DNA from 4 places in the Bacillus sp. SRL337 genome. Region 1 is predicted to be linked to each of the others. Evidence: predicted binding sites of a transcription regulator. Region 1 holds the regulator's gene; each other region holds the start of a gene.
What was found. The regulator CtsR, encoded in region 1, represses protease genes until heat stress. The targets are predictions, from matches to a motif close to ATGGTCAATAAAGGTCAAACA.

Region 2: the regulator CtsR is predicted to act here: its motif matches at 3,465-3,485, upstream of clpB (ATP-dependent chaperone ClpB).
Region 3: the regulator CtsR is predicted to act here: its motif matches at 5,897-5,917, upstream of clpP (ATP-dependent Clp endopeptidase proteolytic subunit ClpP).
Region 4: the regulator CtsR is predicted to act here: its motif matches at 1,705-1,725, upstream of AC4E8A_RS07135 (ATP-dependent Clp protease ATP-binding subunit).

Annotation. Positions count from the first base shown of each region.
Region 1 covers NZ_OZ481793.1:113,878-121,584, reverse strand. The annotation lists gene radA (DNA repair protein RadA) at 1-321, opposite strand, end outside; gene clpC (ATP-dependent protease ATP-binding subunit ClpC) at 828-3,269, opposite strand; gene mcsB (protein-arginine kinase McsB) at 3,282-4,352, opposite strand; gene mcsA (protein-arginine kinase activator protein McsA) at 4,352-4,894, opposite strand; gene AC4E8A_RS00570 (CtsR family transcriptional regulator) at 4,910-5,374, opposite strand; rRNA gene rrf (5S ribosomal RNA) at 7,636-7,707, opposite strand, start outside.
Region 2 covers NZ_OZ481793.1:1,365,081-1,372,787, reverse strand. The annotation lists gene AC4E8A_RS06695 (YjzD family protein) at 78-260, shown strand; gene clpB (ATP-dependent chaperone ClpB) at 854-3,448, opposite strand; gene AC4E8A_RS06685 (YjzC family protein) at 3,551-3,730, opposite strand; gene AC4E8A_RS06680 (undecaprenyl-diphosphate phosphatase) at 4,146-4,958, shown strand; gene AC4E8A_RS06675 (metal-sulfur cluster assembly factor) at 5,188-5,496, opposite strand; gene AC4E8A_RS06670 (alpha/beta fold hydrolase) at 5,592-6,359, opposite strand; gene AC4E8A_RS06665 (Cof-type HAD-IIB family hydrolase) at 6,502-7,317, shown strand; gene AC4E8A_RS06660 (hypothetical protein) at 7,439-7,591, shown strand; gene AC4E8A_RS06655 (DUF3813 domain-containing protein) at 7,593-7,707, shown strand, end outside.
Region 3 covers NZ_OZ481793.1:3,915,903-3,923,609, reverse strand. The annotation lists gene trxB (thioredoxin-disulfide reductase) at 1-787, shown strand, start outside; gene AC4E8A_RS19835 (NUDIX hydrolase) at 1,250-1,708, shown strand; gene rapZ (RNase adapter RapZ) at 1,726-2,619, shown strand; gene AC4E8A_RS19825 (gluconeogenesis factor YvcK family protein) at 2,616-3,596, shown strand; gene whiA (DNA-binding protein WhiA) at 3,681-4,628, shown strand; gene AC4E8A_RS19815 (HPr family phosphocarrier protein) at 4,657-4,914, shown strand; gene clpP (ATP-dependent Clp endopeptidase proteolytic subunit ClpP) at 5,221-5,820, opposite strand; tRNA gene AC4E8A_RS19805 (tRNA-Arg) at 6,374-6,445, shown strand; gene AC4E8A_RS19800 (DsbA family oxidoreductase) at 6,618-7,286, shown strand; gene rpoN (RNA polymerase factor sigma-54) at 7,613-7,707, shown strand, end outside.
Region 4 covers NZ_OZ481793.1:1,453,478-1,461,184, reverse strand. The annotation lists gene AC4E8A_RS07150 (YkvS family protein) at 25-204, shown strand; gene AC4E8A_RS07145 (DUF6254 family protein) at 286-411, opposite strand; gene AC4E8A_RS07140 (YkvI family membrane protein) at 479-1,516, opposite strand; gene AC4E8A_RS07135 (ATP-dependent Clp protease ATP-binding subunit) at 1,812-3,911, shown strand; gene AC4E8A_RS07130 (MarR family winged helix-turn-helix transcriptional regulator) at 4,350-4,808, opposite strand; gene AC4E8A_RS07125 (bifunctional metallophosphatase/5'-nucleotidase) at 4,830-6,404, opposite strand; gene AC4E8A_RS07120 (IS1182 family transposase) at 6,860-7,707, shown strand, end outside.

The sequences.
Region 1 (7,707 bases):
CAAAGTCGATTTTCCGATACCTGGATCTCCCCCGATTAAAACAAGCGATCCGGGAACCACCCCTCCACCAAGCACTCTGTTCAACTCCCTTGAATCGGTTGCGACTCTCGGTTCCTGCTTGGTTTCAATCGAAACAAGTTTCTCTGCCTTGGATGGCCCTTGCTGCATAGAATGCTTAAAAGCACCCCTTGGCTGTTTACCGGTGATTTCGACTTCCTCCACCATCTTATTCCATTCAGAACAGCCGGGACATCTGCCCATCCACTTTGCTGATTCATATCCGCATGACTGACACATAAACTTAGTTTTCTTTTTAGCCAACTGTATTACCTCTCTCTTTTTATATCTATGTAATATATTTTACTGAAATACTGCTACAAGAAGACGTTTTGAGGTCTATTATAGAATGGTGACAAATTCGAGGGGAATTAAAAAACAACAAGAATGATGTACCAATGTTTTCCTCTTATTGAAAGGCTATTCTCGTATTGATTGCTGCTCTTGGGTACATCCCAAGGTTTGAATTTTTCCTTGCCATACTACGGCTCTTCTATATCAATGGAAGATCCGCTCATTCTTTCTTTTCGAATTATTTCTGGTGAAATAGGGCGATATAGTACGCCCCTCATAGTAAATAGCAACAAAGTTCACGAAAAAGCCTATTGAAGAGAAGATGCTGCAGTTTGCGCGATTCACATTATATATGGCAGTTCGAAACTTTTAAAAAAACAAGCCAAGAGCAGCCTTGGCCTTGGAGAGCGGCTCCAGAAAACAACGGAGCCTTTCGTTAAGGCCTGCTTGACTGCTCTTGATTGTTTAACTTTTCTTTAAGAAGATGTATTGCTCGTTTCTTTCATCCGCACAGTAAACTCATTATTTTCTACATCAATGAGGACTTGCTGGCCTGTAAGGACTGTACCTTTCAGCAGTTCTTCCGATAATCGGTCTTCGATATGCTTCTGGATGGCACGGCGAAGCGGACGTGCCCCATATTCAGGATCGTAGCCTTCATCCGCAATTTTCTCTTTGGCTGCCTCTGTAAGTGCCAGGGAAATATCCTGTTCTTTTAATCTCTTGGTCAATTGATCGGACATCAATGACACGATTTCTTTCAAATGTTCTTTTTCAAGAGAATGGAAGACAATGATTTCATCAATTCGGTTCAGGAATTCCGGACGGAAGGCCCTCTTCAGTTCCTCCATCACTTTCCCTTTCATGTCTTTGTAATCCTGTTCTCCATCTTGGATGTTGAAGCCAACGTACTTATTCTTCTTCAGGGATTCGGCTCCTACATTTGATGTCATGATCAAAACCGTATTCCTGAAATCGACAGTACGTCCTTTACTGTCAGTCAGTCGGCCATCTTCAAGCACTTGAAGAAGGATATTGAAGACATCAGGATGCGCCTTTTCAATCTCATCAAGCAAGATGACGGAGTATGGCTTGCGGCGTACCTTTTCGGTAAGCTGCCCGCCTTCTTCATATCCTACATAGCCCGGAGGTGAACCAACAAGACGGGAGGTCGAATGCTTTTCCATATACTCTGACATATCAATCCGGATCATTGATTCCTCGTCACCGAACATAGATTCAGCCAATGCCCTGGCTAATTCTGTTTTTCCGACACCGGTTGGGCCAAGGAAAACGAATGAACCGATTGGTCTCTTCGGATCTTTCAAACCTGCTCTCGCTCTCCTTACAGCTTTCGATACAGCCTTTACAGCTTCATCTTGGCCGATAACACGGGAGTGCAGGATTTCTTCCAACTTAAGAAGCTTATCCGTTTCCGTCTGCGCGAGCTTGCTGACAGGGATGCCGGTCCAGCTGGATACAACCTTGGCGATGTCCTCGACTGTGACTTCCGTATTCTCCTGTCCCTGTTTCTCTTTCCAGGTTTTCTTCGTATCTTCCAGCTCTTCTCTCAAACGCTGTTCTGTATCTCTCAAGGAAGCAGCTTTCTCAAATTCCTGGCTTTGGACTGCAGCATCTTTCTCTTTCCTAATTTCTTCAAGCTTCACTTCAAGCTCTTTCAGGTTAGGAGGAGTTGTGTATGAACGCAGTCTCACCTTCGAACCGGACTCATCAATTAAATCGATCGCTTTATCCGGAAGGAAACGGTCTGAGATATAGCGGTCTGAAAGCTTGACTGCCGCTTCGATCGCCTCATCTGTAATGGATACACGATGGTGGGCTTCATAACGGTCACGCAAACCTTTCAGTATCTGTACGGACTCTTCTGCCGTAGGCTCATCCACTTGGATAGGCTGGAATCTTCTTTCCAGAGCCGCATCTTTTTCAATATATTTACGGTACTCGTCAAGAGTAGTAGCCCCGATACATTGCAATTCGCCTCGCGCCAACGAAGGCTTCAGGATGTTGGACGCATCGATTGCTCCTTCTGCTCCGCCTGCGCCGATCAGTGTGTGAAGTTCATCGATGAAGAGAATAATATTGCCCGCCTGTCTTATCTCATCCATAACCTTTTTTAGACGGTCCTCAAATTCCCCGCGGTACTTAGTTCCGGCAACGACGGTACCCATATCCAGCGTCATAACGCGTTTGTCACGAAGGATTTCCGGCACCTCGTTATTGACGATCTGCTGGGCAAGACCTTCAGCTATCGCTGTCTTACCTACCCCAGGCTCACCGATTAATACAGGATTGTTCTTGGTTCTTCTGCTTAAAACTTCAATGACACGCTGAATCTCTTTGCTTCTTCCAATGACAGGATCAAGGCTGTCTTCCCTTGCAATAGCTGTCAGGTCCCTTGCCAGGCTATCCAGCGTTGGCGTGTTGGCATTGGTGCTTGTGCCGCCCTGATGCCCATTTGATTCGTTGCTGCCAAGCAGCTGAAGGACCTGCTGTCTTGCTTTGTTCAGGCTCACCCCGAGATTGTTCAGCACACGGGCAGCCACACCTTCACCTTCCCTGATCAGCCCAAGAAGGATATGCTCTGTCCCAACATAGGAATGACCGAGTTTCCTGGCTTCATCCATGGATAGTTCAATGACCTTCTTGGCTCTTGGTGTATAGTGGATGGTCTGGGAATTCTCCTTGCCTTTCCCAATCAGGCTTTCGACTTCTTTCTGAATCTTTTCAGGGCTAAGTCCGAGGGCTGTCAATCCTTTGGCTGCGATTCCTTCACCTTCACGGACCAATCCCAACAGAATGTGTTCTGTTCCGATGTTGCTATGAGATAAACGGATTGCCTCTTCCTGGGCTAAAGCCAATACCTTCTGGGCTCTTTCTGTAAATCTGCCAAACATCATATTCGTCTCCTCCTAACTACTTCTATTCTCAAGTTTAAGCCGTTCCCGAATAAAGGCCGCTCTCCTTATGTCTCTTTCATCTGGGCGGAGCGGTCCGCCTGAATATTGTTGTAAAAACCCTGGCTGGGTAAGAATCATTAATTCATTTAAAATATTGCGGGATATATTCTTTATATACCCTAAATCAATCCCCAATCTCACATCCGACAAACATTTTGCTGCTTCTTTCGACTCAATTACCCTGCAATTCTCCAGGACACCGAGGGAGCGGAACACTCTGTCTTCTAATTGTATGTTGGAAGTTTTCACTAATGCTTCCCGCGCTGATTGTTCTTGAGCAATAATCTGTTTGACGACTCCGGTCAGATCGTCCACAATATCTTCTTCCGATTTCCCGAGAGTGATCTGATTGGAAATTTGAAATATGTTACCTAATGCTTCGCTGCCTTCCCCGTAAATTCCTCTTACCACAAGTCCTAATTGGTTGATGGCGGGAATTATACGGTTCATCTGCTGTGTCATGATAAGAGCTGGAAGGTGCATCATGACCGAAGCCCTCATCCCAGTACCGACATTGGTCGGGCAGGAAGTAAGATAACCGCTTTTTTCATGAAAGGCGAAATCTAGCTTACTTTCCAGCCAGTCATCGATTTCATCTGCTTTCGTTAATGCTTCCTGCAGCTGCAATCCAGGGAATAGACACTGAATGCGGATATGATCTTCTTCATTTACCATGATGCTGATATCTTCCTTTTCAGAAAGAGCAACAGCTCCATAGCTTGTATCATCCGTGAGATTCGGACTCACCAGATGCTTCTCCATCAACACCCTCTTTTGAAGCGGCTGCAGCTCAGACATCTTTAAAAATTCAAGATTCCCATGTTCCCCTGACTCTTCACAAATACAACCCTTCACTTTTTCAATGATCGTATCCGCTTCTTCAGCAGAGAATAAAGTTGGAAAAAGGTACTCATTCAAGTTGCGCGCAAGCCGGATCCGGGTGCTCAGAACGATATCCGAGTTTGGCCCCTCCTCACTCATCCATGAGCTTGAAGCCTGGCTTAGGAATTTCTCCAAGGACATTACTTATCGCCTCCCTCTTGATGGATTTCCTTCTCAAGGGAGCGGATCTCATCTCTCACTCCTGCTGCCTGTTCGAATTCCTCATCTTGGATCAACTGCTGCAACTGGCCTCTTAAACCAGTAAGTTTTTTCTTTAAATGAATCGTGCCACCCATCCGCTGAGGGACTTTTCCATGATGTTCAACATTTCCACTGTGAACCCTTCGAAGAATCGGGGTCAGCTCATCCTTGAATGTTTCATAACAATGCGCACAGCCAAACCTGCCGACATTGATGAACTGCTGAAATGTCATCTTGCATTTCTCGCACTGCAAAACTTCCTGCCGTTGGATCTGAGCCTCCTGCTGCTTCATTGCAGGACTCAAATTCAATAGTCCGGAAAGAAGGCTGTTGACTGAAAAGGCAGGAGAGCCCTCAAACATGAACATTTCCCCTTTTTCCTTAGCACATCTTTCACACAAATGGACTTCCGTCTTTTCCCCGTTCACAATCTTTGTAAAATGGAGAGTGGCAGGTCTTTCATTACACTCCTGGCAAATCAATTCAACTCACCTCTCCTATTTATATTTTAATGTGACCAGCATCGCCTTCAGCATCCTTGCCCTTAGTTCATCTCTATCTGGCAAATTAAGATACAACACCGAGCGATCCATAACACTTATCATAATCTTCGCTTCTCTTAACGTAATAACCTCTTCTTCAACCAATCTATATACCAGATCTTCAGCAGAACTTTGAGAAACCCTGCTATCAACCAACGCCATTAACTGATCTACAAGATGGGCATGGTCAAGGGCTTGCACTTTCATGATACGGATATATCCTCCACCGCCCCGCTTGCTTTCGACCATATAGCCTCTTTCGATTGTAAATCTGGTATTGATCACATAGTTGATCTGGGAGGGGACACACTGAAACTTATCGGCAATCTCGCTGCGCTTGATCTCAACAATTTCATTGCCGCTTGCCTCAAAAACCCTCTTAAGATAGTTTTCGATGATATCGGAAATATTCCTCATCAGGCCTCCTCCTCTTTTGACTTTGACTATATTTGACTAAGATTATACACCAGAACAACTTGTCATTGCAATCCATTAAACTGCCTTAAAAGTTTTCCCAGATGCAGGGTTCCTTTAAACATATGAATTTTGATTTATTAGGTAAATAATAAAAAGAACCCTGGTTTGTCCATTAAGAATATTATGTATTAATATCTGGTAGCGGTGTGAATCGGTGGCACATTGAATTTATAATTATGCCGTGTTGGGGATTATCGTGCCAGATTGAGTATTAATCCTGACCAACAGTATATCTTGATGCGGTATGAAAGAGCTTTCCGTTAAAATAAAGATCGTGGTGAGACCGGCGGATGGATAGGTAGAAATTTTGAGGTATGTGCTGAAGTTGAGTGGTTATACCTAATCTTTGCTAGTTTTGCTTGTAAAAAGAAAGTTATGCGTCAAACCAGTTTTAAAGACCTGCGAACAAGAATACTTCTCAATCCTTTTCGATTTCAATTAAAATGAGTAACTTTAAATGAAGAGTTATCTGATCAGTGATTACTAGTGAGAAATGAAGCTTCGTAAACAGGCTGGTGGCGTACCCATTTCTGATTAATTGCGGCATATCTTCTTAATAGCATCTAATCGGAGGTGAATTATGTCTGATTCAGATTAAGTGCGTCCACAGGAATTTTCTTCGTTTATGCTATTTGGTAGAGTAGCCCTTCACCCGCTTTGCTCGTTCCCATCCTCATGGGCAGAGCCCACTCCGGTGTTCTCTCCCTCGTGTCCTTGACCTTCTTGCTCCTCCCCGTCCGAGCTGTGCTCTTGATTAAAGTCCGGAACTACACAACCTGTTCGTTCTGATTCTTTTTCGCACAAAAAAAGAGCACCTCTTCGGGTACTCTTTTGAATGCCTGGCGACGTCCTACGATCACAGGGGGAGTCCCCAACTACCATCGGCACTGAAGGCTCGGACGGCGATGAGCGGCGAATCTCTTCGTCCGCTTCGCTCGTTCACATCCTCATGGGCAGAGCCCACTCCGGTGTTCTCTCCCTCGCGTCCTTGACCTTCTTGCTCCTCTCCGCCCGAGCAGTGCTCTTGATTAAAGGCCGGAACTACACACTCTTGGTTTATTCTCCTTTTTCTCCATAAGAAAAGAGCACCCTTCGGGTACTCTTTTGATTGCCTGGCGACGTCCTACTCTCACAGGGGAGTCCCCAACTACCATCGGCACTGAAGGCTCGGACGGCGATGAGCGGCGAATCTCTTCGTCCGCTTCGCTCGTTCACATCCTCATGGGCAGAGCCCACTCCGGTGTTCTCTCCCTCGCGTCCTTGACCTTCTTGCTCCTCTCCGCCCGAGCAGTGCTCTTGAATCAAAGGTCAGAACTAAACACTCTTGGCTTATTCTCCTTTTTCTCCATAAAAAAGAGCACCCCTTCGGGTACTCTTTTGATTGCCTGGCGACGTCCTACTCTCACAGGGGAGTCCCCAACTACCATCGGCACTGAAGGCTCGGACGGCGATGAGCGGCGAATCTCTTCGTCCGCTTCGCTCGTTCACATCCTCATGGGCAGAGCCCACTCTGGTGTTCTCTCCCTCGCGTCCTTGACCTTCTTGCTCCTCTCCGCCCGAGCAGTGCTCTTGAATCAAAGGTCAGAACTACACACTCTTGGCTTATTCTCCTTTTTCTCCATAAAAAAGAGCACCCCTTCGGGTACTCTTTTGATTGCCTGGCGACGTCCTACTCTCACAGGGGAGTCCCCAACTACCATCGGCACTGAAGGCTCGGACGGCGATGAGCGGCGAATCTCTTCGTCCGCTTCGCTCGTTCACATCCTCATGGGCAGAGCCCACTCTGGTGTTCTCTCCCTCGCGTCCTTGACCTTCTTGCTCCTCTCCGCCCGAGCTGTGCTCTTGATTAAAGGCCGGAACTACACAATCTGCTCGTTCTTCTGATTCTCTCTCACACAAAAAAAGAGCACCCCTTTGGGTACTCTTTTGGTCGCCTGGCGACGTCCTACTCTCACAGGGGGAGCCCCAACTTCCATCGCCACTGAAGGCTCGGACGGCGATGAGCGGCGAATCTCTTTGTCCGCTTCGCTCGTTCACATCCTCATGGGCAGAGCCCACTCCGGTGTTCTCTCCCTCGCGTCCTTGACCTTCTTGCTCCTCTCCGCCCGAGCTGTGCTCTTGAATCAAGGATCAGAACTAAACACTCTTGGTTTATCCTCCTTTTTCTCCATAAAAAAGAGCACCCTTCGGGTACTCTTTTGAATGCCTGGCGACGTCCTACTCTCACAGGGGGAGATCCCCCAACTACCATCGGCGCTGAAGAGCTTAACTTCCGT
Region 2 (7,707 bases), 1.3 Mb from region 1:
ATTTGAGGGAATGAATTCCCTTCCTGGATTTGATAACACTCTGTTATACATAGATGCAAGGAATTGAGGTGAATGGTATGAAATACTTTTGGACTTTCTTGTGGACTTTCCTGCTGGTGGAAATGCTTACTTATGTAGTAACTTCAATGACTGGCGCTCATTTTGACTTCATGACGGGCTTGATCCTGGCTGTGGGTGCTACCATCTTGATCTTTGTGGTGACATTGGTCATTCCAAACGAACCTGTAGAGAAGCATTAACCTAAAAAAGGAGAACCCGTTCCGGCGGATTCTCCTTTTTTGTTTTGCTATTGTTTTTAATAAGGAAGTAAACAGTCGGTTGGGTGGATTTAAGAGAATTCACCGTTTTGTCCTCAGTGTTGATTAGAGTGGAAGGTATTCGACCTTGCAGGACCGGGAGTCTGTGTTTCAACGGCTGCTGCACCGATTAGCAGATTTCACACTCCCTCCTTGCGATAAGTCATCATCGAATCGCTGTGATTTTCGTGACTCCTATATTCTCATGTGAGAGCCCTTCACTCCGTAGGGCACTGAACCGCATTCCCTTTTGGTCAGGCGAAACCCTGCATACGAAGCTGAAGGAGGCTCAGCGTCCGTCCCACAGAGTCGTTCACCTTTTATTCAAAGGCTTTTTCGCAAACTTTGTTGCTGCTCTATATATGAATGTCAAAATTTTGGTGATTCACCGGATAACCCCCTCCCCCTTTCCGAGGGGAAATCCATGGGTACAGGGGGAAAAATCCGGCTCTTGGGATTTACCCAAAAACAACAATTACTGCGAAAACAGCCTATTCAAATAAAATATTAATACGCATTCATCAGCCTGCAAACCCCTATTTTTGAAAAATGATTCGGTCATTTTCTATATCTATAGTGATCTTTTCATCAGGTTTAAAATTTCCAGCGATGATTTCCCGTGCAAGCTTGGTTTCAATATTCTTTTGGATGTATCGTTTCAACGGCCGGGCACCATACACAGGATCATAGGCGCCTTTGGCAATGAATTCTTTGGCTGCTTCACTGATGGTCATATGGATATTTTGCTCCTGCAGCCGGTTTTGTAATTCCCTCACTGCTTTTTCAACAATTCCCTTGATGTTCTCAATACTTAAAGGCTTAAATAAGACGATATCATCAACCCGGTTTAGAAATTCAGGCCTGAACGATGATCTCAGTTGGCCAAGGACAAGAGTTTCTGTTTTTTCATCGATGTCATCAGAGCCTTCTTGTCTTTCTAACAAGAATTGTGAGCCGATATTCGATGTCATGATAATCACCGTATTTTTGAAATCCACAGTCCTTCCTTGTGAATCAGTGATTCTTCCGTCATCCAATACTTGCAGCAAAATGTTGAATACTTCCGGGTGCGCTTTTTCAATCTCATCCAGCAGAATGACAGAATAAGGTTTTCGCCTTACTGCTTCAGTCAGCTGTCCGCCCTCTTCATACCCAACGTAACCCGGAGGAGCACCAATCAGCCTTGAGACCGCATGTTTTTCCATGTACTCGGACATATCGATCCGTATCATCTGTTCCTCGCTGTCAAACAGAGTATGCGCAAGAGTTTTCGCAAGCTCTGTCTTCCCTACACCTGTCGGACCAAGGAAGATGAATGAGCCAATCGGTCTACCCGGGTCCTTTATTCCTGCTCTCGCCCTTAGGATCGCATCGCTGACCAGCTGGACTGCATCATCTTGGCCGATGACCCGCTCATGAAGGATACTCTCAAGCTTAAGTAGTTTCTCCCGCTCTCCCTCAACCAATTTGCTGACAGGGATCCCTGTCCAGCGGGCAACGATGCCCGCTATTTCTTCCTCTGTCACTTCTTCACGGAGCAGACGGTTTTCCTGTTCATTCATCATTTCTTTTTCAAGCTCCTGAAGTTCCCGTTCAGCTGCAGGAATCTTACCGTGGCGGAGTTCAGCTGCCTTGTTGAGGTCATAGTTCCCTTCAGCTTCTTCAAGCTGCCTGCGGAGCTGATCCAACTCTTCCTTCTTCTCCTGGAGAGAGTTGATTTTTTCTTTTTCTTTCTGCCATTTTGCTTTCATGGCATAGCCTTCTTCTTTGAGATTGGCAAGCTCTTCCTGGAGCAATACAAGACGGTTTTTGCTTGCCTCATCTTTCTCTTTCAGCAAAGCCGCCTCTTCGATCTCGAGCTGCATAATCTTTCTGGTTACTTCATCGAGCTCTGAGGGCATGGAATCAATTTCCGTCCTGATCAGTGCACATGCCTCATCCACAAGATCTATGGCTTTATCAGGTAAAAATCTGTCGGTGATATAGCGGTCAGACAGAGAAGCTGCAGCCACTATTGCTTTGTCATGGATATTGACACCATGATGAATCTCAAAGCGCTCTTTCAATCCCCTCAGGATCGAAACGGTATCCTCTACATCAGGCTCTTTGACCATCACTTGCTGAAATCTTCGTTCCAATGCGGGGTCTTTCTCAATATACTTTCTATATTCATTTAACGTGGTGGCCCCTATACAATGAAGTTCCCCTCTTGCAAGCATCGGCTTAAGCAGGTTTCCGGCATCCATCGCTCCTTCTGTTTTCCCGGCCCCTACAATGGTGTGCAGCTCATCAATAAAGAGCAGGATGGTTCCATTGCTGCGTTTGACTTCATTCAAGACAGCTTTTAACCGTTCTTCAAATTCACCCCGGAATTTCGCCCCTGCTACCAAGGCACCCATATCGAGTTCGAAAATTTGTTTATCTTTGAGCCCTTCAGGTACATCTTTGCGGACGATCCGCTGTGCCAGGCCTTCAATAATGGCTGTCTTTCCTACCCCGGGTTCCCCTATCAACACAGGATTATTTTTTGTCTTCCTTGATAAAATCCGAATGACATGCCGGATTTCTCCATCCCGGCCAATGACAGGGTCCATTTTCCCTGATTTCACTTCTTCGATTAGATTTCTGCCATATTTCTTTAGTGCTTCATACTTTACCTCAGGATTTTGGGTATTCACACTCTCTCCTCCTCTAATGTCTTCGATTATGAAAGAAAGTTTATCTTCTGTGATTTGCTGTTTTTCCAAGAAATCGGTTACCTGATGATTTTTCTGGCGAAACAAGGCCAGCGCGAGATGCTCCACTGATAAGTAGTCGTCCCCGAGCCTCACTTTTATCTTGTCTGCGTCCTGGAACAGCTTATTGAAGTCCTGGGATGAATACTGCCCATAGGCAATCCCTTCTCCAGAAACAGAAGGCTGATCAGAAAGTTTTTTATTAATAAAAGTAATGAGTTCATTATTGTCTAAGTTCAGTCTTGTATAAATGGAACTCAACAAACCATCCTCCTGTAATAGCAGGGCCATCCATAAATGAAGGATGGTGATGTCTGTATGCTTGTGTTCCACTGCAAGCTCTCCGGCTCCAGCAATTGCCTCCTGAACCTTATAAGTAAAGCCATCGATTTTCACAGCATTACCTCCGTTTGATTTGACCTTTATTGACCTTTAATTTTCATTATAATTATTTACAGAAAAAAGTAAAGCCATCCGGTTTAGGATGACTTTACGATTTCAAAACTTGGGCATATAGGACCAATAACGATTTTGGTTGGAGGTTTCCGGAAAACGGTCCCCCGCTTTCAATTTGACTTTCTTCGGATTCATGACCCCGCTGCCTGTCTCACCGATTTCGATATATATTCCATTATTCGGCGCTTTTTGCCCTGAGCGAAATTGTCTTGACTGACCCATGTCAGCTCCCCCTCTATGTCAAAATTACATTCTTCCATCAAACTGGAACTGCGATTGAATTAATCGCTTACTTTTACTATGACTTTTAGCAAAGGAAAAGATTCGCGGCTTTTATTGCCATTCTTGAGAGCTGCTTTTTTATTTTCCCTTATCCTATCGTTATGTTGGAACATGATTCTTGTTTTAGCCCATTCCATGTCATTACTCCCTTCTGCAGAAAAGGAGTGACGGCTAACTGGCGTCCCATATATCTTTCTACAATCTGGAACACCTCATATTTTTGATAAAATAGAACCAGGCTATCGGCAACCGCTGCAATTTTATCCTTACCGGCCTTTCAGTTTAGTCTTGCAGGCTGTCCTACTTTGATGTTAAATAGATAAATGTGGAGAAACTATTCTTTGGAGGAAATTAAATGACTGAAACTACATTTGAGCTGCTGAAATATTTGTTTCTTGGATTATTTCAGGGCTTTACAGAACCTATCCCCATCTCGTCCAGCGGACATTTGCAGCTCGCACAGCACTACCTGGATATCAATCTGCCCGGTTTAACTTTCGAGCTTCTTGTCAACACAGCCTCATTGTTTGCTGTACTGATCATTTACCGCGGGTATATCATGCGACTTGTCATGAATGGACTTGGTTATTTCAAAGAAAAAAGTCCTGAAAATAAACGTGATTTTCATTTTATTATTTACTTGATCATCGGAACCATCCCTGCAGGTGTGATTGGCGTATTGTTTGGTGATTTCATTTCTGATAACCTATCATCCATCAAGACGGTTGCGATTACCCTCATCATCACCGGGATTGCTTTATGGCTGATCAGAAATCTGCGCGGCCGCAAACATGATGGAGACTTGACTATGAAAGATGCTGTCATTGTCGGTCTTGCACAAGCTGTTGCCTTGATTCCAGGAATCAGCCGTTCCGGTGCAACCATTGTGGCAGCCATGGCAAGAGGAATGAATCAGGAAACGGCATTGCGTTATTCTTTCCTGCTATATATACCTGTCAGCCTTGGAGGGATGATCCTCGGGCTATCCGACTTGCTGAATGACCCCGACCTAAGCACCATGATGATGCCATATACAGTGGCCTTTCTTGGCTCATTAGTCGCTTCCTATTTCTCATTGAAGTGGTTCATGAATGTAATGGCCAAAGGGAACTTAAAGATCTTTGCGATTTACTGTGTGGTTGTTGGTATCGCAGTATTGATCTTTTAGGAGAACGGATTTTATTCCGTTCTTTTTTTGTTGATTTTAGTTTGCTGGATTGTTCAGTGAAGCTTTTCAAGGCTCATTTCTTGGCTCGCTATCCGTATCCGTTACATCCTCAATCCCCTGCACGGGAATGATTCTCAACCTATGCGTTTTTTCATAACTTACTTTCCTTCTCTCCCCATCCCAAATGAAGAAAACCGCCCGGGATGATCCCGGACGGCTGTTTCAAACCTTATCTGATGCCCAATGCAATTTTCGCATATCTGGACATTTTGTCTTTGCTCCATGGCGGATTCCAGACAATATCCACTTCAGTATCTTTGACTTCAGGCAACTCGGATAGAGCGGCTTTGACCTGATCGACAATCGTTCCGGCAAGAGGGCACCCCATGGATGTCAATGTCATGGTAACCGTTGCTTTTCCTTCATCATCTAAATCAACATCATAAACCAGCCCAAGATTGACGATATCTATGCCTAATTCAGGGTCGACCACTTGTTCGAGCGCACCCATCATGCTGTCTTTCATATCTTGATCCATCTTCAGTATTCACTCCTTATCTAACCCTTTTTATATTTTTATCTTAACAAAGAATGATATGTATAGAAAGTGATACGATTGTTGTGAAAAACGGGCTACAAGTTTTCTGAAACCCACTCCACACTTCTCAGTACACCTTCGCGGGTTACTTTATGACCTCCAAGATCATCCGTCATGAACTGTAAATCACGAAGTTTTGGTTCACCCTTTTCTGTGATTGACTTGTAAAAGTCATAAGCTGGCTGAAATGGGACGACTGTATCCTGCTTTCCATGCCAGAAGAACAAAGCTTTTCCTTCCAATACCTCAGGCTGCATACTTAAATCATATTTTTCAAGCATTTCCATGAGGGAATTCAGTTTTTCTTCTGAATACGGCAGATTATACCCCCTCTTTTTCAGCATACTGATTTGCGCGTTGGCAAGGCGGACATAGGATGGGCACCCCATCAGACTGACTGCTGTCTTGACCCATGGAAACTTCGTCAAGGCTCCTAATGTAATGATTCCGCCCATTGAAGTGCCTGCAACACCGAGACGTCCTTCATCAATCAGGGCATTCTGGACATAATGGTCCTTTAGCATCCCCACTTCTTCAATGGTTGTAAGAACTATCTCCCAAAATTTAGTGCTGAGACGGGTTTCATCGAGCCCTTCCCCTCTTTCCCCATGCAGCAGTGTATCAGGCATCAATACCCTGTACCCTTTCTCTGCCAGGTAATAGGCATAATGCAGATTATGTTCTTTGGCACTTGTAAAACCGTGGATGAAAAAAACTGCTGGCAACGTGTCATTTGATAACTCATCCAAGCTGAGATCCAAGACCGGTATACTGCCGACTTGATCTTTTTTAATTGTAATCATTGAAATACTCCTTTATAAATTCTCTATTGTTTAAATATACTGTAAAATTTACATTAATTAGTTTACCACGGTGGACTTCTGTTTTACGAAACATATACACTATAGATGTAGTTAAAAATGATTGGAGATTGATTTTATGAGTATGGATAAGCATTTAATCGTTTTGGATTTAGATGGAACATTACTGACTGATGAAAAGAAAATTTCCGAAAAAACAAGACAGACCTTACATAAAGCAAAAGAACACGGCCATGAAGTCATGATTGCAACAGGGAGGCCCTTCAGAGCAAGCGAAATGTATTACAAAGAATTGGTGCTGAATACACCAATTGTCAATTTCAACGGGGCATTTGTGCACCATCCCCTTGATAAGGACTGGGGAATTTTCCATGAACCTATGGATGTCGATGTAGCGAAAGATATCGTCCAGGCATGCCACGACTTTGATTTCAATTTCAGGAATATCATTGCCGAAGTAATGGATGATGTCTATTTTCATTACCATGATGAACGTTTGATTGATGTGTTCAATTTCGGTGAGCCAAATGTCACCACCGGCGACTTGAGGAGCTACCTGAAAGACTCCCCCACAAGCATGCTGATCCATGCAGATGAAGAGCATGTTACGGGCATAAGGGAACACCTCAGCAATGTACATGCCGAAGTGATAGATCACCGCCGCTGGGCAGCACCTTGGCACGTCATTGAAATTGTCAAAAGCGGTCTGAACAAAGCTGTCGGCATCGAAAAAGTGGCACGGCACTTGCAAATCCCTCAAAACCGGATCATTGCATTCGGAGATGAGGACAATGATCTTGAAATGCTTAAATTTGCAGGGGTCGGTGTGGCAATGGGAAATGCCATTGAACCACTGAAAAGCGTCGCCGATGATATTACTCTAAGCAATGAGGAAGATGGGATTGCAGCATTCTTAAGCGGACACCTTCGTCTGGGCTGAACTTTCCAACAGACTTTAACAATGCTGGCAAAAATTCTGCACACTAATAAGCTGCCTTTCCGTCCATACTAATAGTGAGCACATGAATGCTGGTGCTTAAACTGACAAAGGGGTGCTGAAGATGGGCAGAAGCAATAAATCCAAAAGATTTGTGCAGCAAGGAAAAGATGCGGTTTCCAAGCATGATGACCGCATTCCTTATCACTCCACTCTGGCTGAGGCTGAAGCGAAGAAATTAAAAAATGTAGAAAACTCTTCCCTTGGAGGCATATAGAATGGGCAACCGATTATTTCAGGAAGCCCGTCAATATGTCCAGTTGGCCAAGGAGGCTTCGTCCACAGGCAGCGAAGACATCCAGCAAACCATTCAACGTGCGAAAAACGCTCTTT
Region 3 (7,707 bases), 850 kb from region 1:
TTTCGACCACATCCTCGGACCGGATCTTTCCAATAAAATGTTCGAGCATGCAAAAGCGTTCGGTGCTGAATACGCATACGGCGACATTAAGGAGATCATCGACGGGGAAGAATACAAAACAATCAAAGCCGGATCTAAAGAGTACAAGGCCCGTGCTGTGATCATTTCTACCGGTGCTGAGTGGAAGAAACTTGGTGTCCCTGGCGAGAATGAACTTGGCGGCCGCGGAGTATCTTATTGTGCGGTTTGTGATGGTGCATTCTTTAAAGGAAAAGACCTTGTGGTTGTCGGCGGAGGAGACTCTGCAGTCGAAGAGGGCGTGTATCTGACACGCTTCGCGAATAAAGTGACGATCGTCCACCGCCGTGAAGAGCTTCGAGCACAGAAAATCCTTCAGGACCGGGCGTTCAATAATGACAAAGTTGAGTTCATCTGGAATCATACGGTAAAAGAAATCAATGATAAGGACGGCAAAGTCGGAAGCGTCACATTGGTATCCACTGAAGACGGCGAAGAAAAGCCTTTCGATGCGGACGGTGTGTTCATTTACATCGGAATGCTGCCGCTGACGAAGCCGTTCAGGGATCTCGGCATCACTAATGATATGGGCTACATTGAAACGAACGACAGAATGGAAACAAAGATTCCCGGAATCTTTGCTGCCGGAGACGTTCGTGAGAAAATGCTCCGCCAGATCGTAACGGCAACCGGTGATGGAAGCGTGGCTGCTCAAGCGGCTCAGCATTATGTTGAGGAACTGGTCGAAAAATTGGCAGAAAAGAAGTAATCTGTCGAAAGGCGGCTTGTCGAAAAATCGGTTCATCTTGCTGTGAAAAGGAGGAAGAGCCCGTGTGATTCAAGGGCTCGTCTCTTTCGACAAGTCTTGTCAGGGAATTACAGAATATTGTTTAGAAATAATTAACAATCCGTAATCACACCTTAAACGTACTGTAACATTAGTGAAACACATTCCGGGTAATATAGATAATAAGAAATTGACCCCCTTTTAAGAAATAAATCCCTTGTTAGACACAGGAATCGCCTGTGTCTCTTTTTTTGTCTTCAGTACTTTACCGCATTAACGCATTGAGGGACAGTCCCCTGTTACGTTAACGTAACAGGGGACTGTCCCCGGGTGCTTTAAAGGGGTAAAGCAACTTCTGGTAAATGTTCGAACATTGTAGGTGAGTTGCAATCATAGTATAATAAAGAGCAACGTAAACAGATGCAAAGCTTGAGGTGAAAACGAATGCAGCGAGTGACAAATTGTCTATATATGAACGAAGATAAAGTCCTTCTTCTCCAGAAACCGCGCAGAAACTGGTGGGTTGCACCAGGCGGTAAAATGGAGCAGGGAGAATCAATCCGTGACGCTGTCATCAGGGAGTATCGCGAAGAAACAGGAATCTATCTGCGCAATCCTCAGCTCAAGGGGATTTTCACTTTCATTATTAAAGATGAAGACAAAATCGTCTCAGAGTGGATGATGTTCACCTTCTTCGCTGATGAAGCGGATGGAGTCAACCTTTCAGAGTGTGAAGAAGGCATCCTGGAGTGGCATGTGTTTGACGAAATCAAGAACCTGCCCATGGCTGAGGGAGATCGTCACATCTTGGAATACATGGTACATGGGAAAGGGATCATTTACGGCACCTTTACATACACACCAGACTTCGAACTGCTTGCATATAAACTAGATCCAAGTTAATCAAGGAGGAAGAGAACATGAGTACAGGTTCAACGAATGATGGTCAATTGGTGATCATCACGGGCATGTCCGGTGCGGGCAAGACCGTCGCCATTCAAAGTTTTGAAGATTTAGGGTTTTTCTGTGTAGATAACCTGCCGCCTACTCTCCTTCCTAAATTCCTTGAGTTGATGAAAGAATCAGGGACAAAGATGAACAAGGTCGCTTTGGGAATGGACCTTAGAGGACGGGAATTTTTCGATCATCTTATCCAGGGACTTGACGACCTTTCAGAAAGCTCCTGGGTGACCCCGCAGATCCTTTATCTGGATGCTGATGATTCAGCACTGGTCAGACGATATAAAGAAACACGGCGTTCACACCCGCTTGCTCCGTCCGGTTTGCCAATGGAAGGAATCAAGCAGGAAAGGCTTCTTTTAGAAGAATTGAAAGGCCGTGCACAAACCATATATAATACTTCAACGATGAAGCCGAGGGAGCTGAGGGAAAAAATCCTTCAGGAATTCTCGGTCAATAAACGATCCATTTTTACGGTCAATGTCATGTCCTTCGGCTTCAAGCACGGCATCCCGATTGACGCCGACCTGGTATTCGATGTGAGATTCCTGCCCAACCCGCATTATATCGAGCATATGAGGCCAAGAACCGGACTGGAAGAGGATGTTTCAAAATATGTCCTTAAATGGAGCGAGACCCAGAAGTTCCTTGAAAAAGTGACAGATCTCCTCTTGTTCATGCTGCCGCATTATAAGCGTGAAGGAAAAAGCCAGCTTGTCATTGCCATCGGATGTACCGGCGGCCAGCACCGGTCTGTAGCATTGGCGGAATATATCGGCCATTATTTTGAAAATGACTATACTACAAAAATCACTCACAGGGATATCAAGAAAAAAAGGGAACAGTTGACATGAAGAAGACTACGGATCCCAAGGTTGTCATCATCGGCGGCGGGACAGGACTGCCTGTTCTTCTCAGAGGACTTAAGACATATCCTTTAGATATAACGGCTATCGTAACGGTGGCAGACGATGGAGGGAGCTCAGGGCGTCTGAGGGACGATTTGAATGTACCTCCGCCGGGTGACATCCGAAATGTCATTGCCGCATTGTCAGAAGTGGAACCACTGATTGAGCAGATGTTTCAGCATAGATTCGAGACATCCAATGAGTTGGCAGGGCACTCGCTTGGAAACCTGATTCTTGCAGCCTTCACATCGATTACCGGCGATTTCGTCCATGCTATCCAGGAAATGAGCAGGGTCCTCAATGTAAAAGGGAAAGTCCTGCCGTCTGCCAATCAAAGTGTTGTGCTGAATGCAGAAATGGAAGACGGAACGATTGTCACCGGTGAATCGAAGATCCCGTTTTCCGGTAAAAAGATTAAGCGTGTTTTCCTGACTCCGGGCACGATCATTCCTGTGGCTGAAACAATTCGTGCTATACGGGAAGCGGATTTGATTGTCATTGGTCCGGGAAGCTTATACACCAGCATCCTGCCTAACTTGCTCGTTCCTGAAATCGGAAAGGAAGTAAGCAGCTCGAAGGCACAGAAGGTGTACATCTGCAACCTGATGACCCAGGCAGGAGAAACACTCGATTTCACGGCGGCGGATCATGTAAAAGCCATCTACGATCATCTGCATGACGGATTCATTGACACGGTCATTGTCAACAATGAACAAGTTCCTCAGGAAATTGAAGCCCGTTACGAGGAAGAAATGGCGAAACCGGTCATATTTGATTTTGAACGATTGTCTTCAATGGGATTGCAGGTTATCGAAGACAAGATCATTTCTTATTATGATGGTGTCATTCGCCACGATACCGGTAAAGTAGCGGAGATTATCTTTTCTCTCATCAGTAAACCAAATCTCGAGAGTAGTGAATAAACTAAATTGCTGGGTTCTAAGCAGCAATAAGAACGGCATGGCCAACGCAAGATATGCAAGCGTTTGTCTTAGGGAGGTGAAGAGATGTCGTTTGCGTCAGTTACCAAAAAAGAATTAACCAATCTTGATCTGAAGGATTGCTGCTCAAAGGCAGAATTATCCGCTTTAATCAGAATGAACGGATCGCTGTCCTTTGCCAACAGATCCCTTGTCGTCAACATCCAGACAGAAAACGCAGCGATCGCAAGGCGGATCTATTCATTGATCAAGAAAAATTATGACACACCCGTTGAACTTCTGGTCCGTAAAAAAATGCGGCTGAAAAAGAACAACATCTACATCGTACGCCTGAATGAGGACACGAAAGAAATATTGGAAGATCTCCATATTCTGGGCGAGGGATTTACAATCATCCATGATATCTCTGCACCGCTCATCCAAAAGAAGTGCTGCCGCCGTTCGTACTTACGGGGTGCCTTCCTGGCGGGAGGATCGGTCAACAACCCGGAAACCTCTTCCTACCATCTTGAAATCTTTTCACTGTATCAGGAGCACAATGAGGCCCTGTCTCAGCTGATGAACAGTTTTGGATTAAACAGCAAAACATTGGAACGTAAAAAGGGCTTCATCACATACCTTAAAGAGGCGGAAAAAATCACTGAATTCTTGAATGTAGTGGGTGCCCATGGAGCCCTGCTCCGGTTTGAAGACGTACGGATCGTCCGCGATATGAGAAACTCGGTCAACAGGCTTGTTAACTGTGAAACCGCCAACTTGAATAAAACGATAGGGGCCGCTTTAAGACAGGTCGAAAACATCCGCTTTATCGAACAGACGGCCGGATTGCAAATCCTGCCGGACAAACTCAGGGAGATAGCCGAACTGAGAGTCACCTATCAGGATGTTACATTGAAAGAACTTGGGGAAATGGTATCAGGGGGAACCATCAGCAAGTCAGGCATCAATCATAGACTCAGAAAAATAGATGAAATCGCAGAAAAATTGCGCTCTGGTGAAAAAGTAAAACATTAACCATATATGGCAAAGGGGAGAAAGAAGCATGATCGAACAAAAAGTAGAGGTAAAATTAAAAACGGGCTTGCAAGCACGCCCTGCTGCTCTATTCGTACAGGAAGCCAACCGTTTTACTTCAGAAGTGTTCTTAGAGAGGAAAGGCAAGAAAGTAAATGCCAAAAGCATCATGGGCTTGATGAGCCTGGCCGTCAGCTCAGGCACAGAAATCACTTTGATTGCGGACGGCTCCGACGAAGAAGAAGCAGTGAAACACCTCACTGAATTCGTCCAGAAAGAAAGCTGACCTTAAACTCCATCTTTTCAGGTGGGGTTTTTGTTTTGTTTATGTGGTGCCTGGTACAAAACGTCTGATTTGTACCAGGCACCCTTTTTGGTTAGGAAGGAGGGAGGAGTAGGAGGCTATCGTCGAGTTTTCAGCTCCTATCGACGGGTTTGGGGCTTCTATCATCGAGTTTTCCCGTTCTATCAACGACTTTCTTCCTCCTATCGACGACTTCAGCCAGTCTATCGCCGAGCCCGGCCATTTCCAGCACTCCTGACGGAACAAGAAAAGAGCACCTGCAGGACAGATGCTCTTTCTTTAACAAAATTATTTTTTGTCGTTCATATCATTACTTGTAATGATGCGGTCGACCAAACCGTATTCAAGCGCTCTTTCAGCAGTCATGAAGTTATCGCGGTCTGTATCGCGGGAAATCACTTCAAGAGGCTGGCCAGTGCGGTCAGAAAGAATCTGGTTCAATTTCTCGCGCAAGAACAAGATGCGTTTTGCCGCAATTTCAATTTCAGTTGCCTGACCTTGTGCTCCTCCAAGCGGCTGATGAATCATGACTTCAGCATTTGGAAGGGCAAGGCGTTTCCCTTTTGCACCTGCTGCAAGAAGGAATGCACCCATTGATGCAGCCATACCGATACAGATTGTTTGTACATCAGGTTTGATATACTGGATCGTATCATAGATTGCCATACCAGCTGTGATGCTTCCGCCAGGGCTGTTGATGTAGATTGAGATATCTTTCTCCGGATTCTCTGATTCAAGGAAAAGCAATTGCGCAACGATGGAGTTGGCAACATTATCATCAATGCCGCTTCCCAGCATGATAACGCGGTCTTTCAACAGGCGGGAATAAATGTCATACGCACGTTCACCGCGGTTCGTTTGTTCAATAACTGTCGGAATTAAGTTCATCTTATTTCCTCCTTCGATCAATTAATGTTATGTTTGAAACATACAAATACTTTATGTACTGATAATAATACACCAGTTGGTCAATAAAGGTCAAACAACTAGCTCTTTAAAAGCTTATTTTTCCCTCGACAATCCTTTCTACATCATACCCATCCAATCCTTTTTTAAACTATGCTTAATGTGAATAAAAGATTATTGTTTAGCGAAATTATGTTTTTATGATTTCCTCTCCGGTTGTCCGACTCCGCGGGGCGGGCGGTGAGCCTCCTCGGCTTTGCCTGTGGGGTCTCACCTGTCCCGCTAATACCGCAGGAGGTCGGACACCCTCCGCTTCAATCAACGAAGGGGCAGGAGACAATTAGGCTGTTATGAAGCAAATTTATAGAATCTTAATGGGCCCATCAATACTTTGCAGGCAAACGTCACTTAGATTTTATTTCTTAGCAGGACAAAATCCATTTTCCTTCAAAGAGCAAACTCTGTTCCTCAAAAACTATTGCATTTCCTTCGTTTCTGAACTATAATAAGATTTCGTACGCTTGTCGTACTGATTGCCCTCGTGGTGCAACGGATAGCACGTAAGATTCCGGTTCTTAAAATGGGGGTTCGATTCCCTCCGAGGGCGTACTAAAGGCTCCTGTGCTGATTTCAGCGCAGGGGCTTTTTTCTGCATAAGCCAGCAAAGCAAATTTCGTGTAAAATTCCAAAACACAATCTATACTATAGGTGAATAATGATTTGGAGGGATAACTATGCACATTCAAATGTGGACTGATTTCGCTTGACCATTCTGCTATATTGGCAAAAGGCGTCTGGAGGACGCTATTAAGCAGATTGATCATCCAATCGAAGTGACGTACAGATGCTTCGAATTGGACCCGACAGCAGAGCGGGACATTAAGGATAATATATATGAGAAGCTCGCCAAGAAATACGGCATGAGTATAGATCAGGCCAAAGCCAATACACAGAACATGGTGAACATGGCGAAAGAAGTTGGCTTGGACTATCGGATGGATACAATGATTCAAACCAATACCTTTGATGCACATCGTTTGGTGATGTATGCAAAAACAAAGGGCCTGATGAAAGAAATGACGGAACGGATTCTTCGTGCCCATTTTACAGAATCCAAACATATTGGAGATTATGAAACATTGACGGAGCTGGCTGTTGAAACAGGATTGGATCGCGAAGAGGTTGCAGAGATGCTGGCAAGCGACGAGATGGCAGTCGAAGTCAGGGCGGATGAGAAGGCTGCACAGCAAATCGGTGTGACCGGTGTTCCTTTCTACTTGATCAATAACAAATATGCCCTTACAGGCGCTCAGCCTGCTGAAGTATTTGTTCAGGCTTTGAAAAAAGTAATCGCAGAAGAAGAAGAAAATAAAATCACATTGTTGAACAGCGACAGTGAAGACGGCGTTGTCTGTGATGAAAACGGCTGCGAACTACCGAAAAAATAATAGAATAATACTCGCCTTGAATTCCTGGAAACAGGGATTTGAGGTTTTTTAGTTTCGATGCCCTAAATCGGCGATTTTGGGGTGAGTTTCGGCGATACGATCTCATTAATCGGCGATACAGGCATATCTTTCGGCGGAAATCACTACCCTATCGACGAAAACGATAATTTCCAACACACCAACTCTACAAAGCCGGAAGTTTATATTTAAAATAGCCTGAACTAGCCCGCTTTTCGTGAGCCCACTAGCCTGCGTAGTTCCTGCCTACTAATTTCCATACACGAACCTTCTTATCTGTTGTAGAATAAGGAGAGGAGGGATCAAGGATGAAGCTCAATACCGGATTATGGCAGCGGCAATCATTGAAATTGAATATGACCCAGCAGCTGACACAAGCGATTGAATTGCTGCAGTATTCCTC
Region 4 (7,707 bases), 1.3 Mb from region 1:
ACTTTTGACAAAGGAGAGATTTTTGTGAAAAAAGCAGAAGTAGGTAACCTAATTGAATTTCGGGACGGCTTAAAAGGCATCGTTGAAAAAGTGAATGAAAACTCTGTCATCGTCGACCTGACATTCATGGAGAATTACCGCGACCTTGAGCTGGAAGAAAAAACAGTTGTCAATCATAAAAATTATAAAATAATTGAAGCCTAACAGCCAAAAGCCCGGATTCTCCATTTAGGAGTACCAGGCTTTTGCCTTTTCGCGTGGTTTCTTGACGAATATCCGTCCTCATTACTGTTTCCCTTTTGAGATGGTTTCTCCTTCCAGCTCTTTATAAGACTCCACTTTCCCATGGGGATGCTGATCCTGTTTTCTAACATTCCATTGCCTTTCTTTTTCATGTTTTGATTTTGTCATGAACAATCCCTCCTTTAGCGTCTTTTCTATGATGGCTGTTTTTCTGAGGTTTATTCCCTTCCCACTATCAGTTGGATTCGTCCGGTTTCATCCACAACAAAATGATGAACAATAAACTCAGATAACCGAATAGAGGATATAAATAGGAAAGCAGCTGACTGTACTCAAAGAAACTCAGAAGATAAACAATGAGAAATATACCAAGAGTTATGAAGATTCTTTTCCCATTCCAATAATTGGCCATCTGTTTCTCCAGGCCGAAAACCCCGCCAATAATGGAAGTGAATATCTCTCCAAAGATTATGAAAATGTAGATACCATATAAGCTGCCTGCCATACTTTTCATTACGATTGCCATAGGGATTTCATAACTAGTAACATTCGGTATCATTACCAGTGTGAAATGGCTCGACACCAATATCACCGTAAGCAGAACGCCTCCAAGGATCCCACCATATTTTACTGTTTTGATGTCCTTGATTTGGGCGGCAACCGGCACAAGGACTGCTTGAGCCATCGCCAGATTAAAAGCTGCGTACGTAAAAGGGCTTATGACTGCTTTCCATCCATCCTCTGCGTGAGGTATTCTCAGTACGGCTTCAAAAAAATCAGGATCAACAATAATGGTCAGCATAATGGAAATATTGAAGATAATCATGGTGGGAACAACGAGGGTATTAACTGCGAATAACCCTTTCATGCCAATTACCATTACGATGAATCCAAGGAAGATTGACAGCAGTACCCCTGTCTGTTTGTTCATATTTAACTGCTCTTCAAAAACAGCCCCTGCACCTGATAACATGACGGCCGTTACCCCAAGAAGCATGAGCATCATAAGGATGTTCATGAATTTCGAGAACCATTTACCAAATAAATATTCATTAAATTCTTCATAAGATGCTGCCTTGATTTCATGTGCTTTGACCATGATTTTAGAACCTAGAAATATAAATAAATATCCGCTGATAAGGATGCCGATCAAACCAATGAAACCAAATCTGGTGAAGAATTCAACAATTTCCCTTCCAGTGGCAAACCCCGCTCCGATGATAGTACCAACGTAAACTGCCGCTAATTGAAATATACCGCTCCATCTTTTCATCTATTTCACCTCATTACGCATGCTTGTTGTATTGCAAATTATTTATCGCAGCTTTAATTTGTTAAGCCCGCTATTTAACCTTATGTACAAGCAGGGCATTTAAGAAGTACAAACCTTCTTCACAAGAGGAAATAATTGCCTTAAACAGATTGCTTGAAAGTCAAAATTAGTCAAAGTATAATGAAAAATAGGTCAAAGATGATCAAACTATATTATGTCTTTTCTTTTTAAAATATAAATTTAGTCAAAGTTAATCAAAGTCAAAGAACTAATACTTATTTAGGAGGAATAATTTATGCTTTGTCAAAATTGCCAAGAGAACACTGCCAAAATAAACCTGCATTTTAACGTTAATGGTCACAAAAAATCATTATTTCTCTGTCATGAATGCTATACAAATGAAAAGGAAATGAGCAGCTCTCCAAATAACCCTTTCCAAAATTTCTTTGGTGGGAGTGGAGCTGGAGGAGAGCACCAGGCTTTTCATAAATCAACTTCACAGGAAGGAAACAAAGAGAAGTCCTTCTTGGATCAATACGGCCGGAACTTAACACAACTTGCCAAGGCTGACCTTATAGACCCAGTCATCGGGCGGGATGATGAACTAGATAGAATGATTGAGGTTTTAAACCGGAGGAATAAAAATAATCCTGTATTGATCGGGGAGCCTGGAGTCGGGAAAACAGCAATTGCAGAAGGCTTAGCCATTAAGATTGCCAATCGTGAGGTTCCATCCAAACTACTGAATAAAGAGGTCTATCTTCTGGATGTTGCCTCGTTAGTAGCGAACACAGGTATCCGAGGCCAATTCGAGGAACGCATAAAAGCCCTGATTGAAGAACTTCAGAGCAGAAAGAACATCCTGTTATTCATCGATGAAATTCACTTGATTGTCGGCGCAGGTTCTGCAGAAGGCAGCATGGATGCAGGAAATATTCTTAAACCTGCCCTTGCAAGAGGGGAACTGCAGTTGATCGGTGCGACGACGTTGAAAGAGTACAGACAAATTGAGAAAGATGCCGCGTTGGAAAGACGCTTTCAACCCATTCACGTCAAAGAGCCTTCAGAACAAGCCGCAATTGAGATATTGAAAGGCTTGCAAAAAAAATATGAAGACTATCACGAGGTGAGGTTCAGCGACGAAGCGATCGAAAACTGTGTCATTCTTTCAAAACGTTATATTCAGGATCGTTTCCTGCCGGATAAAGCAATCGATCTCCTTGATGAAGCAGGCTCTCACGAAAACCTGAGAAGCGGGCATCAAACTATAGATGGAGGCCGAAGCAGACTCTCTCAAATTGCAGCAGAGAAAGAGGCCGCACTGTCTGAAGAGAATTATGAACTTGCAGCCAAACTGAGGGACGAAGAAGTTCAGCTGGAAAGAACGATAGAAAACCAGGATGATAACCTCTATCCTGTAGTGAACTCTGATCTTATCAAAGAATTAATTGAAAAGAAAACTGGGATTCCTGTAGGAAAACTTCAGGAAGATGAACATAAAAAAATGAAAGAACTCCAGTTTAAACTGAACAGCCAGGTTATCGGGCAGGAAGAAGCAGTAAAAACAGTTGCCAAAGCAATCAGAAGAAGCAGGGCAGGTCTTAAAAACAAGAATCGTCCAATTGGTTCATTCCTATTCATCGGTCCAACCGGGGTTGGGAAAACAGAGCTAACCAAATCTCTTGCCCAAGAACTGTTTGGTACTGCTGATTCCATGATCAGGCTGGATATGAGTGAGTATATGGAGAAACACAGCATTTCCAAATTGATTGGTTCACCTCCAGGCTATGTAGGACATGAAGAAGCAGGGCAGTTATCAGAAAAGGTACGCAGAAATCCATACAGTATAATACTGCTTGATGAAATTGAAAAAGCTCATCCGGATGTACAGCATATGTTCCTTCAAATCCTTGAGGATGGGCGCCTGACTGACAGCCAAGGCAGAACCGTCAGTTTCAAAGACTCTGTCATCATCATGACAAGCAATGCGGGGGTCGGCTTCAAAGAAAAACATGTAGGCTTTACAAGCCACACAATGAAAGAAACATCGACTTTAGAAAAATTGAAAGATTTTTTCAGACCTGAATTCTTGAATCGCTTCGACAATATTGTTGAGTTCAATTCTTTGGGTACTGATGATTTGAAGAAGATTATTGATATCCTCCTGAATGAATTGTATGGAGTTCTTGAGGAGCAGGAAATTAATTTGACTGTGTCAGAAGAAGTCAAAGATAAGCTTGTTGAAGATGGATACCATCCTGCCTTTGGAGCACGGCCATTGCGCAGAATCATTCAAGAAACACTTGAAGACTCCATTGCGGACTTCATCCTGGACCATCCAGGCAAAAAAGAAATGACTGCTGTCATTGAAGATAATGAAATTGTGATCAAGTAATGCGAAAAGCCATGCTTCCTCGGTTGGAAGCATGGCTTTTTTTGCTTCAGGTTGAATTCAAGTTGAGATAGAAATTGATTAAATTGGATAATAATTTATAAGACATCCTGGTGCATCTAAAAACAGGAAAAAGGATTCTATGAAGCGTTCATGAGACAGCCTGTGCATTCATTCAAAAAAATTCCGGCCATTATTGAATGCAAAAGGCTGTTTTCGCATATATTGTTGCTTTCGGAAAAATCCCAAAAGCTGGATTTTCCCCCTGCATACTACGATTTTCGCTCTGAACGAAGAGAGAAGCTCTTTTCTCTCTTGTTAAACAGGGTTTTTTCTGGTTCATTACTCCATAATCTTTCGGAATTAATATCAGATAGCAACAAAGTTTACGAAAAGAGCCATGCAAAAAGAGAGTATTCTCATGAATACTCTCCCCGGTCATCAATAAGATAAATCCTTGATTGACAAACCTACTCTCTTCAACAATTCGATCGCTGTTTCTTTTTCCTCACTATCCAATACAGACATCAACTGATGGATTTGTTTTTCATGGCGTGGAAATAGCTCACCGATGAATTCTTTTCCCTCTTCTGTAATTTGGGCATATGTCACACGGCGGTCACTAGGACAGGCCACCCGCCTGATCAGACCTTTCTTCTCCAGCTTGTCCACGACATACGTAATACTTCCGCTTGCCAGCAGTATTTTTCCGCCTATCTGCTGCAGCGGCTGATCGCCTTTATGGTAAAGCAGTTCAAGAACGGCAAATTCCGTCATATTCAATCCATTGTTTTGAATAAAAACCTGCACATCCTCATTGATGGCTTTATAAGCGCGTGACAGTACAATAAATAACTTCAGTGATTGTTCTATATCTTTTCTTTCTTCCATTTTGATCATTTCCTTTTAAAGTTATTATACCTATTTTACAACTTTCCAGTTGTGGTTGACAGCAGCTGGTACTTTCTTGTGTCTCATAAAATAGTTAGCGAGCAATTCAGTCATATCAATTTGGCTTGATTTGATAACAGGACGGTTTTTAAACATAGGGTACTCTCCCCCACCGCCAGCACGGTAATTGTTCATCACAACTGTGTACTTCCCTGCCATATCGACTGGCTTTCCTTTGTATTCCAGATTCTCAATCCGGCTGCCTATTTCATTGCCGACCTTGATTGTATATTCAATGCCTTCCCACATATCATAATTATAGTGCTGTGGTTTTGGTGTAGAAAAATCCGGGTTCACCATTACTTGTCCCTTGTCATTCAGCAGAAAATAAGAAGCTGACCGCTCCAATGCCTGCTTCATATCTTTCCCGCTGATTTCAATGGCAGTCAATGTATTGGGGTATACATAATTCGAGACTAAATCCCTCATGGTCACTGTAGTTGGGAACCCTGTTGCAGAGTTGTTGAACAAAGCAGTATTCGAAATGTTCACTCCCAGTGCATCCATTTGGACTTTATTGATAAATTCAACCAATGGGTGTTCGATCATTCTTGCTTCCAGCGGGTCGGTAATCGTCATGTCTCCCTGTATGAATCCTATTGGCTGATCGAGCCATTCCTGGGTCCTTGTTTCATATTCATTTGTCAGCTGCAGTACATGTTCATCTTCTTCCTCAAAACCTACTGGAAGCAATCTTGGCTCTTTTCCCACAATTTCCCATTTACCGTTTATCTTGTCAAGCACGATATCTGCACATCCCAGGTATTGGCCATTGGATCCGGGCTGTAGGATCAGTACTCCCTTCACCATGCCGGTCAACTGGCGGTGCTGGTGACCTGTCAGCAATACATCAATACCGTCGATTTCAGAACAAATTCTAAAGCCTTGATTTTCCCCGGTATGAGGCTCTGTCTGCTCTCCTGTTTCAATGTCGCTTTCGAATCCGCCGTGATAGGAAACAATCATTATATCCGGCTTTTCATTTTCCCTGATATATCCGACCCATTGCCTGACAGCATCAAACGCATCCTTGAATGCAAGCCCTTCAATATATTCAGGATTTTCCCAATTGGGTATATAATGGGTCGTTACTCCAAGTATGGCGGCCTTTAATCCGTTAGTAAATTCTTTGATTAAATATGGCTGTCCAAAGTAAGGCTTCCCAGTCTGTTTATCAATAATATTTGCGCAAAGCCAGGGGAAATTGGATTGGTCAACAGCATCATTTATTGTCCTCATTCCATAGTTGAACTCATGGTTTCCTATGACTGCTCCATCATAATTCAGATGATTCAGGACCTTGACCATAGGATTTGTTTTATCAGCCATTTTTTTCACATAGTGGTATGTCATCGGTGTACCTTGAATGACATCACCGTTATCCAGAGTGATCACAAGTTCATTTTCCTTTTGAATCCGCTTGATCAATGTGGCTGCCTTGGCCAATCCTACTGGTTGTAATTCATTGGTTCCATAATTTATAGGAAAGATGTTCCCATGAACATCACTTGTTTCCACTATCGTCAATGAGATTTGTGACATCATTTACCTCCAGCGTTCTCTCTTATAGGTATTGTATCAAATTTCCCTGCAGGTTGTATCATTTCGTTACAGATGCGCTTATTCCATCAATCCAGATTTAAAGAGGGAATCTGTCCTTTTATGATTGTTTGGAAAATAAAAAAAGTCCCCCGGTTTCAATGAGGGCACTGAAAAAGTCCAATAAAGTTCTAAAAGGCAGAATCACTCACCTCAAAGAGCGATTCTGCCTTTTTTACTTCAGATTTTACGAAAAAATGTTGATTTCCGTTCCAGGTGCACGACTCCGCGGGGCGGGCGTTGAGCCTCCTCGGCTTCGCCTGCGGGGTCTCACCTGTCCCGCTAGTCCCGCAGGAGGTCGTGCACCTTCCACTCCAATCAACATTGAGAAAAAAGAACACTACCCGCTAATAAATCCTTACTTTATAATAGAACTAACAATATTAAGTGGGTGGTTTCCAGTGATTCAACAACAACAAACAATGATGTTCAGTAAGTATATGGACCTTTATGATATCGTCGTTCCTCAGGACAATATGTTAAGGAAAATAAACGATTTAATCGATTTCTCCTTTATTTTTGATGAATTAAAGAATAAATATTGTCATGATAATGGGCGAAATGCGATTGATCCTATTCGCATGTTCAAATATTTGTTTTTGAAAACCATTCACGATGTATCAGATGTCGATATTGTTGAGCGGTCTAAATATGATATGTCTTTCAAGTATTTTTTGAATATGGCTCCAGAAGAGCCCGTCATTGATTCAAGTTCTCTGACTAAGTTTCGTAAACTTAGGTTAAAGGACATGAACTTATTAGACATGCTTGTCAACAAGACGGTTGAGATTGCCATAGAGAAAGAAATTATAAAAAGTAAGTCCATTATTGTTGATGCCACCCATACCAAAGCCCGCTATAATCAAATGAAGCCAAAGGAAATTCTTATGGAGCGCTCCAAGAATCTTAGAAAATCGATTTATAAGATTAACGAAAGTATGAAGGACAAGTTCCCTGTGAAGCCAACCAATGATGTTCTGGAAGATGAGATAACCTACTCACAAAAGCTCATTAAGGTGATAGAAAAGGAAGAAATCCTTTTAGAATATCCCAAAGTGAAGGAACAGCTTAATCTCCTGAAAGAAACGGTTGCCGATGATATTGAGCAGCTCCAGTGCATGAATGATCAGGATGCCAAAGTGGGACACAAAACAGCAGATTCCTCCTTTTTTGGCTATAAAACTCATCTTGCGATGAGTGAAGAACGTATTATTACAGCCGCAACCATTACCACTGGAGAAAAGAGTGA